Regions from separate parts of the Bacillus sp. UNC322MFChir4.1 genome, predicted to be linked through region 1. Evidence: predicted binding sites of a transcription regulator. Region 1 holds the regulator's gene; each other region holds the start of a gene.
What was found. The regulator NrdR, encoded in region 1, represses ribonucleotide reductase genes. The targets are predictions, from matches to a motif close to AACACNATATATNGTGTT.
Positions count from the first base shown of each region.

Region 2: nrdI (class Ib ribonucleoside-diphosphate reductase assembly flavoprotein NrdI) is a predicted target of NrdR. The motif match lies at 1,281-1,298, and genes of this name have one in related genera.
Region 3: BR72_RS06255 (anaerobic ribonucleoside triphosphate reductase) is a predicted target of NrdR. The motif match lies at 1,975-1,992, and genes of this name have one in related genera.

Region 1 is NZ_JQKQ01000014.1:140,262-143,546, forward strand. Features, by position in the region: gene BR72_RS07910 (replication initiation and membrane attachment family protein) at 1-1,298, opposite strand, end outside; gene nrdR (transcriptional regulator NrdR) at 1,373-1,834, opposite strand; gene speD (adenosylmethionine decarboxylase) at 2,244-2,627, opposite strand; gene BR72_RS07925 (glyceraldehyde-3-phosphate dehydrogenase) at 2,994-3,285, opposite strand, start outside.
Region 2 is NZ_KN050809.1:248,792-252,076, reverse strand. Features, by position in the region: gene BR72_RS18525 (hypothetical protein) at 333-527, shown strand; gene BR72_RS18520 (hypothetical protein) at 576-893, shown strand; gene nrdI (class Ib ribonucleoside-diphosphate reductase assembly flavoprotein NrdI) at 1,348-1,707, shown strand; partial or broken gene BR72_RS18510 (ribonucleotide reductase N-terminal alpha domain-containing protein) at 1,694-2,392, shown strand; partial or broken gene BR72_RS18505 (ribonucleoside-diphosphate reductase subunit alpha) at 2,762-3,285, shown strand, end outside.
Region 3 is NZ_JQKQ01000012.1:184,421-187,705, reverse strand. Features, by position in the region: gene BR72_RS06275 (glycoside hydrolase family 18 protein) at 1-238, opposite strand, end outside; gene BR72_RS06270 (acyl-CoA thioesterase) at 347-766, shown strand; gene BR72_RS06265 (HesB/YadR/YfhF family protein) at 793-1,083, opposite strand; gene plsY (glycerol-3-phosphate 1-O-acyltransferase PlsY) at 1,191-1,784, opposite strand; gene BR72_RS06255 (anaerobic ribonucleoside triphosphate reductase) at 2,047-3,285, shown strand, end outside.

The sequences.
Region 1 (3,285 bases):
CTATCTTCTGTTTGTTCCTTTAACCAGTCTGGTACAAGTTCTTTACGAACCGTTTTCTTCGTTGTCTTTCCTTTTTTCTTTGTTTCTGCCCATTCTTGATATTGACGATTTTCCTCTTTCGCAAGCCCCATCGCTTCCGTTACGGTTGTAATTTTTTTACGGGCCCAGTGTCCGGCAATTTTCTCTACATACGATTTCGCTAACTTCATATCCGAACGAAGCATGACATAATAAATAAGGACATTGACAACACCTGGTGTTAACTTCTGATTCAACATCACATCTTCAATAATTTGCAAATCAGCCTTCGTCGGCTCAGCCCCGCCTGAAATTTCTTTTAATAACTCTCTTGGTGAAATTTCCTCTAACTGTTTAATCAGCATCTCTTCTTGTGTTGTCGGTTCTTTCTCCTTCATCGTCCGCGCATGCAATGGCTGCGTCCGCTCACTAAACTTAGGAAGTGCCTGTCCATTCTCAAATTGGTACCAATCACGTGCACCTTTTCGCAATCGTTCCATATCAATTGTATTATGCTCCGTAACAGCACCAAGAACAATATTTTGCATGGATAACGGATCAATGCCGTATACGTAAGCTAATATAATCACACATTCACGCATCTGATCCGTGATTGCTTTACGCGGCACAAGCGCTGATAATCCTTCTACAAATAAAGAAAAATCAAAGAAATCATTCCAAATTTGAGGCGCATTCCCCTCCGCCCTGCTCGGCATCACAGTTGCATTTGGTATAATAAGTTCTTCCTTGGCATGCTCAACTTGTCCTGGATTAAAAGAACCAAACACATCATTAAAAGATCGTGTTGCATTTTCATATGAAGAAAAGTCAAATTCTTCTTCTAAGAAATATTGCTTCACTTGATTATATTTCGACTTACTTAAGCGGTTATATAAGAAAATACTTAATACAATATCATCAAAAAATTGCTTTGGCATAAGTGGTGGCTGTAACTCATAAATAAACATGCGAATATCTTTTTCTCTTTTCACATACACATTTAAAAGTCCAATCGCCTCTAGCTTTAGACGTTCTTCATAAATCTCTGGGAGCTGCATTTGCATTGTTACCATAATAGAATGGTGTGTATTTTCTCTTCCAAATAAACGGTCCTGCTCTAACTCGCCCCATAATGTCATATATAGACTAAAAGCTTTACTGCCAATAAGTGGCTGATATAACATTGTCAGCACTTTACGATCATAGTTGCTGAGCAGCCCTCTTGCACTTACTTTATAACGGTCAATTGGCAACAGTTCCATCCATGACTGTCTTTCCATCCTTGCAAATCCTTTCTGTCATCCATTCTTATTATGAGTGAAAAAAGAGCTAATAGCTTACGCTTCTAGCTCTTTTATTTTCGTTCTTTTTGAAGAATATCTTTCAACTCTTCAATAAATACGTTCAAATCTTTAAATTGTCGGTAAACAGATGCAAAACGTACATATGCAACATCATCAATATCACGAAGCGCTTCCATGACCATTTCACCAATCATATCGCTTTGTACTTCTGACATTCCTAAGTTACGTAATTCCCGTTCTACATGTTGTGTGATTTCTTCTAATTGTTTTAACGTTACAGGTCGCTTTTCACACGCTTTAATTAAACCACGCAAAATTTTCTCTTTGTTAAATTCTTCTCGCGTCCCTTCTTTCTTTACAACAATGAGCGGTGGCTCTTCGACACGTTCAAATGTGGTAAAGCGACTGAAACAACTTTCGCACTCTCTTCTTCTGCGAATTGATCGTCCTTCGTCAACTGGACGTGAATCCAATACTTTCGTACCATTGTGAAAACAGGATGGACAACGCAATCCATTCACTCCTTTACAATTTAATTTTATCTTAACAAAACTAAAACATTTTAAACAATAATTTTCTCTTCAATATTATAAACACTCAATTACATGCACTTATGTATAAACAAATTTCTTCTTATTATAATATATAAATCCAACTTGATTTTTCAACACAGAGATTACTGCTATGCAGAATACAACATGCCCGCTACTGGCCTGCTCCTTTTGTTTAAAACCTGGCATGTGGCAGAAGAAGGCAAAGGCCGCTTCTATGCATAGCCAGATGCTCTCGTCCATCTAAAAAGAAAGGGTTTTTTACGTCGTTGTTTCAAGTTGTATTTATATAGATAGGTGATAACACAATATAAACTAAAAAGAGGTGCATTATACACCTCTTTACATTTTAAATCAATTATCTTCTTTTTTAAAGAGCTTTTGTTTCTCTTTGCTTAATTTCGAAGCTACCTGTACCGCGAGGAAGTTCAATACTTTCTCTCGTTTTTGCTCCTAAACCTTCAGCGATGTACTCCGCAGCAACATTTGGATCAATGCGATCCCCACAAGTATAAACATCAATACTTGCATAACCATGCTCCGGAAAGCTGTGAATTGTTAAGTGAGACTCAGAAATAATTACAACTCCACTTACACCTTGTGGTGCAAATTTGTGGAAAGCAACCTCACGTACTTCAGCGCCTGCTCGAAGTGCTGCATCCACAAATAACCTTTCAATATAAGGCATATCATTAAGCTTGTCGAAATCGCAATCCCAAAGTTCCGCAATTACGTGACGACCCATAGTATCCATAGTATCCATTCTACAGTTCCCCCTCATTGATTTAATTTAACTGTTCGAATTGAAAACTAATTTGCAATTTGGTTTGCTCCACTACCACGGGGGAAAGTTAGTCCAGAGAGGTCCTAACCCTTTAAGTAGTGACTACGTACCTCAGCTCTTAAGTTTACGAATGTTAGTATACTTTGTTTATTTTCATTTTGCAACATCAGTTTTTTATTTTTTCAGATGATACTTTTTCTTTTATTTTCCTCCAAAAAGAGAAAAGACTCAAAACCACAGTAATCATAGCTGTTCTAGGTGATTTACACAGAAAAAATATGTAATATTTTTCTATTACAAAAAAGGACAGGCTAACGCCTGCCCTTTTCTCATCTATTAAATATGTTGTACGTTTTCTTGTTTCGCGAATTGATCTACAACAAGCTTTACAAGGTCTACAACACGACGAGAATAACCCCATTCGTTATCGTACCAAGCAAGTACTTTTACTTTTCGCTCGCCCATTACCATTGTAGATAAACCATCAATGATTGCAGAATGCGTATTTGTGTTAAAGTCTATAGAAACAAGCGGTTCATCGCTAAATGCGACAATTCCTTTTAATGCACCGCTAGCAACATTCATAAATGCTTCATTAATCTCTTCCACTGTTACGTCGCGTTTTACA
Region 2 (3,285 bases), on a different contig from region 1:
TTTTCTTCATCCCCCACTGATTATCAGCCCTCACCAATCGGGCTTTTACGGGCAGTTTATCTCCCACCTTACTTCTTAAGAAAAGCGGAAGCGGCTCGCTCAGAATCGCAGGACGCCCACGCCCCTGACAGAGAGGCGCTTTTTGCCTCGTCCGAGGGGGCGAAACGGCCGGAGATTCTAGCCGCTAGAGCTGGACAATGCATCCACTGAATTTTGAGGCGGGAGTATTATTGCCCGTTAATGCGGGATAAAAAATGATTTGCTGAAATAGGATCTATTGGATATATTCAAAGGTAGTCGTGAAATAAGAATACGACAGAGAGGTGATTTGTATGGATAAACAACAAGTAAATATAATTTTAGATCAGCTTAAAAATAAAGAAATACAAGAATATATTGTAACAAAAGAAGTGTTTTATACATTTCGCGAAGTTTTAGTAGCGCGAGAAGACTTTAAATATTTTCGAGGTAACGCACAGCATGATGGAAAGATCATTTATACATATATGGAAACACCGCGCTCGTAAGGAAAAGAATTATTAAGAGCCGGATGACGAGAAAGGAGAGAAGTTTATTTGGGAGAGTTTAAACAAGGAATACTTCCGCATTGGGACTGTTTTTGGAAAGATGAGAAAGGAAGAAAATTTGTTGGGATGGTTATGTTTCCGGAGAAGCGCAAGCGAATGAAGGAAATCATGGAGCAATTAAAAAAAGCATACGAACACGAACAAAGTGTGCTTGTAATAGCAAAACTACAAAATTCGATTCAAAAAGTTAAAGGTACGATTGCGTATTTCGATGATGAATCACCTGTTTTTACGATGCAATGTAAAGATGAAATTTTCCATCATATATTTTTGAGCGATATCGTGCGTGTAGAACTTCAAGAATAGGATTACACGAGTGCGGTAGGGAAAAAGCTCTGACCGTTTCTATGTGCGGTCAGACGCTCCTATTTCCCTAAAAAGGGTTCTAGTTTATATATAATATGTAACCGGTTTCGAACAGTTTCTAATAAGGGAACTGTTCGTTTTTTTTTGACAAATGAGAAATAGATTTCGCATTTATGTTTTCTTTTTTGACAATTTGATAAGAGGAACTTTTTTGGAAATGTGGGTAAATCCGTTGACAACTTTTTTGAAATACACTTTATTGACATGTGTTTTAGAATGTTGTTTCATATTCTTTGTATTGTATAAAGAGCGGCCTTTTTTGTCGAAAAAATAAATTTTTAAAAAGAAAGAAATTATACATATATCTTGTGTCCTTTTTTAAAAAGTAATACAATATATAGAGAATTCATCAAGGGCGAACATGACGTGAAAAGATGTAAAAGGAGGGTCGGAGATGTTAGTTGCATATGATTCTATGACAGGAAACGTGAAGCGTTTCATTCACAAATTAAATATGCCGGCCGTTCAAATCAATGAAAATCTCGTATTAGATGAAGAATTTGTCCTTATTACGTATACAACAGGTTTTGGAAATGTGCCGGAACGTGTTTTGAAATTTTTAGAACGTAATCATGAACGTTTAAAAGGAGTATCTGCAAGCGGAAATCGTAATTGGGGAGATATGTTTGGGGCAAGTGCAGACAAGATTTCAACGAGATATGAAGTGCCAATTGTATCAAAATTTGAGTTATCTGGAACAAATAAAGATGTAGAAGTTTTTAAAGAGAGGGTGCTGGAGATTGCGACACATTGAATTGAATAATGAGATCACGCAAATGCAGGACGGGTTCTATCAGCTTCACAAAGATAAAGAGGCACTAGCTGTCTTTATGGAAGAAGCGAAAGAGAATACCGTTCCTTTTGATAGCGTGGCGAATCGCATCGAGTATATGTTAGAGCATGACTACTACTATGATGTGTTAAGCGAATATAAGATGGACGAGGTGGAGGCTGTATACGAAATCGCATACGGCGAAAAGTTTGAGTTTCAATCTTATATGGCAGCTTCTAAGTTTTATAAAGATTACGCGTTAAAAACGAATGATCAAAAACAATATTTAGAAAGCTATCCTGATCGCGTAGCAATCGTATCGTTATACTTAGGACGAGGAAACGCTCAGAAGGCGAAGCAATTCGCAAGTATGATCGTCAAACAAAACTATCAACCAGCGACACCAACCTTTTTAAATGCAGGAAGAAGCAGAAGAGGAGAAATGGTGTCTTGTTTCTTGTTAGAGATGGACGACAGCTTAAACTCGATTGGGTTTAATATTAATACAGCGATGCAGTTAAGTAAGATTGGTGGAGGCGTAGCGCTCAACTTGAGTAAACTACGAGCACGCGGTGAACAAATTAAAGGTATCGAGAACGCAGCAAGTGGTGTTGTACCAGTTATGAAATTGCTTGAAGATTCGTTTTCGTATGCGAATCAGTTGGGTTAACTTATGGCTCAACTATAAAACCGGGTCAATTGCTGGAACGCCTGAGTATATCGAGGTAGGATACTACGGAGAAATTACGTAGCGCCCCCTAAAAATCCAAGATTGCAGGAAATCAGCAGCCGAGCTCCTAAGTCTGTTAGATAAGGAGAAGGTTCAACGACCAAGTAGCTATGTAGGCGACTATATAGCTCGAACCTGGCTTCTCAAACAAACCAAATTCAAATGGTATATATAATAAAAATATGATGAATGGCTAAACAAAGAATTTGGTGAGAAGAAGATATGGTCTGAACTCTATAGCGATATAGAGAGGGTAGCAGAAATGACTATTCCCCATACGTTTTAAATGTATGGAGTAACAACATGCAAAGAAAAGGTGCCGGAGCTGTATATTTAAATATTTTCCATTGGGACATTATTGAGTTCCTCGATACAAAAAAAATAAATGCCGACGAGAAGAGCCGTATTCAGTCTCTTTCCATCGGAATTATCGTACCAAGCAAGTTCTTTGAGCTTGCTGAGAAAAACGAACCATTCCATGTTTTCGCGCCTTATACAGTGTATAAAGAGTACGGAAAACATTTAGATGATATCGACATTGATGAAATGTATGATGAACTGATGAGCAATCCAAATATCAGAAAGAAGCAGCTTGATATTAGTACACGCGATATGCTCATTAAAATTGCGATGATTCAGCTTGAGTCTGGTTATCCATATTTAATGTTTAAATCAAATGCGAATAAGCAACATCCGTTAAAGGATATTGGAACTGTGAAGATGTCGAACCTCTGTACAGAAATTTTTCAACTACAGGAAACATCTGAAATCAATGACTACGGTACAGATGACATGATCCGTCGTGATATTAACTGTAACTTAGGATCATT
Region 3 (3,285 bases), on a different contig from region 1:
TTACTTTTGCTAGGCTAGCGAGAGGGACGTTGTAGGTTAAGGCAATTTTATATAAGCTATCGCCAGGTTGTACAAAGTAGGTATTTCCTTGTGTATTCACAATTAATGCTTGCCCGATGACGAGTGTTTCAGCTGGATTTAACCCATTATCTTTCACGATGGTTTCTGCTGTTGTTCCGTACTGCTTAGCTAATTTATACACATTATCGCCACTTCGTACAGTTATGATTTGTAGCATATGCTCACTCCTTTAAGGAAAAGATCCGCCGCTTCTATTTTATTTTCATATTCTCTGTATTATGATTAAAGGTGTAGAAAGAAATGCAAGTGAGAAGGAGTTAAAACAATGTTTATAGCAGAACAGGAGGTTGACATCCGTTATGCAGAGACAGATCAAATGGGTGTCGTGTACCACGCAAATTATTTAGTATGGTTAGAACTTGGCCGTACGAAATTAATTCAAGATTTAGGGTTTTCGTATGTTGAAATGGAGAATGATGGGATTGTATCTCCTGTACTTGATTTGCAAATTACATATCGAAAAGCAATGCGTTACGGAGAAAAAGCTATTGTGAAAACATGGGTGGAGTCTGTGAGCCCACTACGTGTTGTATATGGCTATGAAATTTATAATGGAAATGGTGAACGTTGTATTACAGCATTTACAACGAATATTTGTGCTAAAAAAGAAGGTTTTCGTCCAGTGTCATTTAAAAAGTTGTACCCAGAGTGGTATGAGACATACGAGAAGATTAAAAAGCAATGAAAAAACGTGGCGTAGGCCACGTTTTTTTATTTTATATAATGAAATTGCGGGAACTCATCATCAGCGTTAAATGTAACAGATAAGTCATGCCCGTCAAAGAACCATTCATCATCGCCTTCGATAAAGAAAGTAATACCATCTTCTTGAAATTGTACAACAGGAGTAGCTGGATCATCTTTACGAATCCCTAATGAAAGACCTTTTTGAACAGTGCTACATCCACCGTATTGTACGAAAAAGCGAAGACAATCGCCTGTTTGTAAACCAAGCTCGTTTTTATACCAGTTTAGTGCTTCTTTTGATACTGAAATGTTCATCTAGTATTCCTCCAACATAATCGCTTTTCTTTTAGTATAAAAAATAACGCAAAAAGAAGCCATTTATATGCTTTGCGTTCTCTTTTTGCGTTATGTGGGTCACAATCTTATTTGTGTTTTTTTGTTAATTTTGCTTTTGGTTCTGTTTTATTTATAATTCGTCCAATATTTGCACGGTGTCTATAAATAACCATACCAGCTAATAAACACATGGCAACAATGAAGATTTTATCCCCGTTTATAATTGCTGCGATAACAGCAACGACAGCTGCTATCATAGAAGAAAGTGAAACGTATCTCGTCGTAAAGAGTAGGGTAAAAAAGACTACAGCCAATACTAAAAAGGTAAGTGGTGCGTAGCATAATAGTACACCAGCAGAAGTAGCAACTGCTTTTCCGCCGCGGAACTTTGCGAAAATTGGGTAAACATGACCAAGTACCGCAGCTAATCCAAACCAAAGCGGATGAACGTTTAATCCAAAAATGATCGGTAGCGCTGTAGCTAATGTCCCTTTTAAAACATCAGCAATTGTAACAATAAAACCCGCTTTTTTCCCTAACGTACGAAATGTATTCGTTCCTCCTAAATTTCCGCTGCCATGTTCGCGAATATCGATTCCATAACCAATTTTTCCAACAACAAGTGCAAATGGAATCGAGCCAAGTAAATAGGCAACGATAAATAAAAGATATGTAAGCATAAGTTCAGTCTCCTTTATTCAAATGTGTTGATAAAGGGTAAAAAGAGTTTTTCCCGTATATTGTACCATACATTTGTACAGATCACATTTCTTTTTTGTAAGATAAAATTTAACTTGGAAATATAAGGGGAAAGTTCAATAGATCTTAAAAAAACTTTCACAAGAATGTTACATTTATCACAGATCCACTCTTACTATATGTAGTATCATTTCTGTAGTAAATGAACAAGATGTTGTTGGGGGTTAAGGAATGAATCGAGAAATGAACAAAAAAAATGAATATGATGAAAATCTAAAGGAGATTTTTGCGAAAATTATTCATGCAAATGAACAAGATTTAATACAAGAAAATGCGAATGTTGACGGTCGATCTCCAATGGGAATGATGGGGAAATTTGCTTCTGAGAGCGCAAGGTATTATGCGATAGAGCAACTGCTTTCTGAGAAAGTGAAACAAGCAATTGATCAAAATGTTTTATATCCACATGATTTAGACTTTTATGCAACAGGTACGACAACTTGTTCACAAATTCCGTTAGCAGAGATGCTTCAAAACGGGTTTCATACAGGGCATGGACATATGAGACAGCCACAAGATATTAAAAGTGCGTTGGCGCTTTCTTCTATTATTTTTCAAGCGAATCAAAATATGCAACATGGTGGACAATCTTTTGCGCTTTTTGACGTGGATTTGGCGCCATATGTGAGAAAAACGTTTGAACGAAATAAAAAACGTTTAGCAACATATCCATTAACAGCTGAGCAAATAGAAGAGTTTGCGTGGAAAGAAACAGAAAATGATACGTATCAAGCGTGTGAGGCATTTATTCATAATTCCAATAGCATGCATAGCAGAGGCGGGGGGCAAGTTCCGTTTATTTCTATTAATTACGGAACAGATACATCAAAAGAAGGAAGATTATTAATTAAACAATTATTACGAGCGACTCAAGCTGGATTAGGAAAAGGAGAAACACCAATTTTTCCGATTCAAATCTTCAAATTAAAAAAGGGAGTAAATTTTGAAGAGAAAGATCCAAATTATGATTTGTTTGAATTAGCTATAGAAACGACGGCGAAACGATTATTCCCTAATTTTTCATTTTTAGATGCACCATTTAATGCAGCATATTATGATGGGCGTCCTGAAAGTGAAGTGTGTTATATGGGATGTCGTACGCGTGTCATGTCTAATATTCATGGAGAAGAAACTGCGATTGGAAGAGGGAATTTATCGTTTACCTCTATTAACTTAGTGAAATTAGCGTGTATTAGTGGTTCTAAAGAAGCATTTTTTGAAGCATTAAATTATTATCTTGATCTAGGTGTTTGTCAATTGTTGGAAAGGCTTGCTTATCAATCGACGAAAAAAGCAAGAGATTTTCAATTTTTATATTCCCAAGGAGTATGGCGCGGTGGCGAAAAACTGCAACCAGAAGATTCTGTAGCTGAAATTTTAAAACAAGGTACATTAAGTATAGGTTTTATAGGTCTTGCAGAA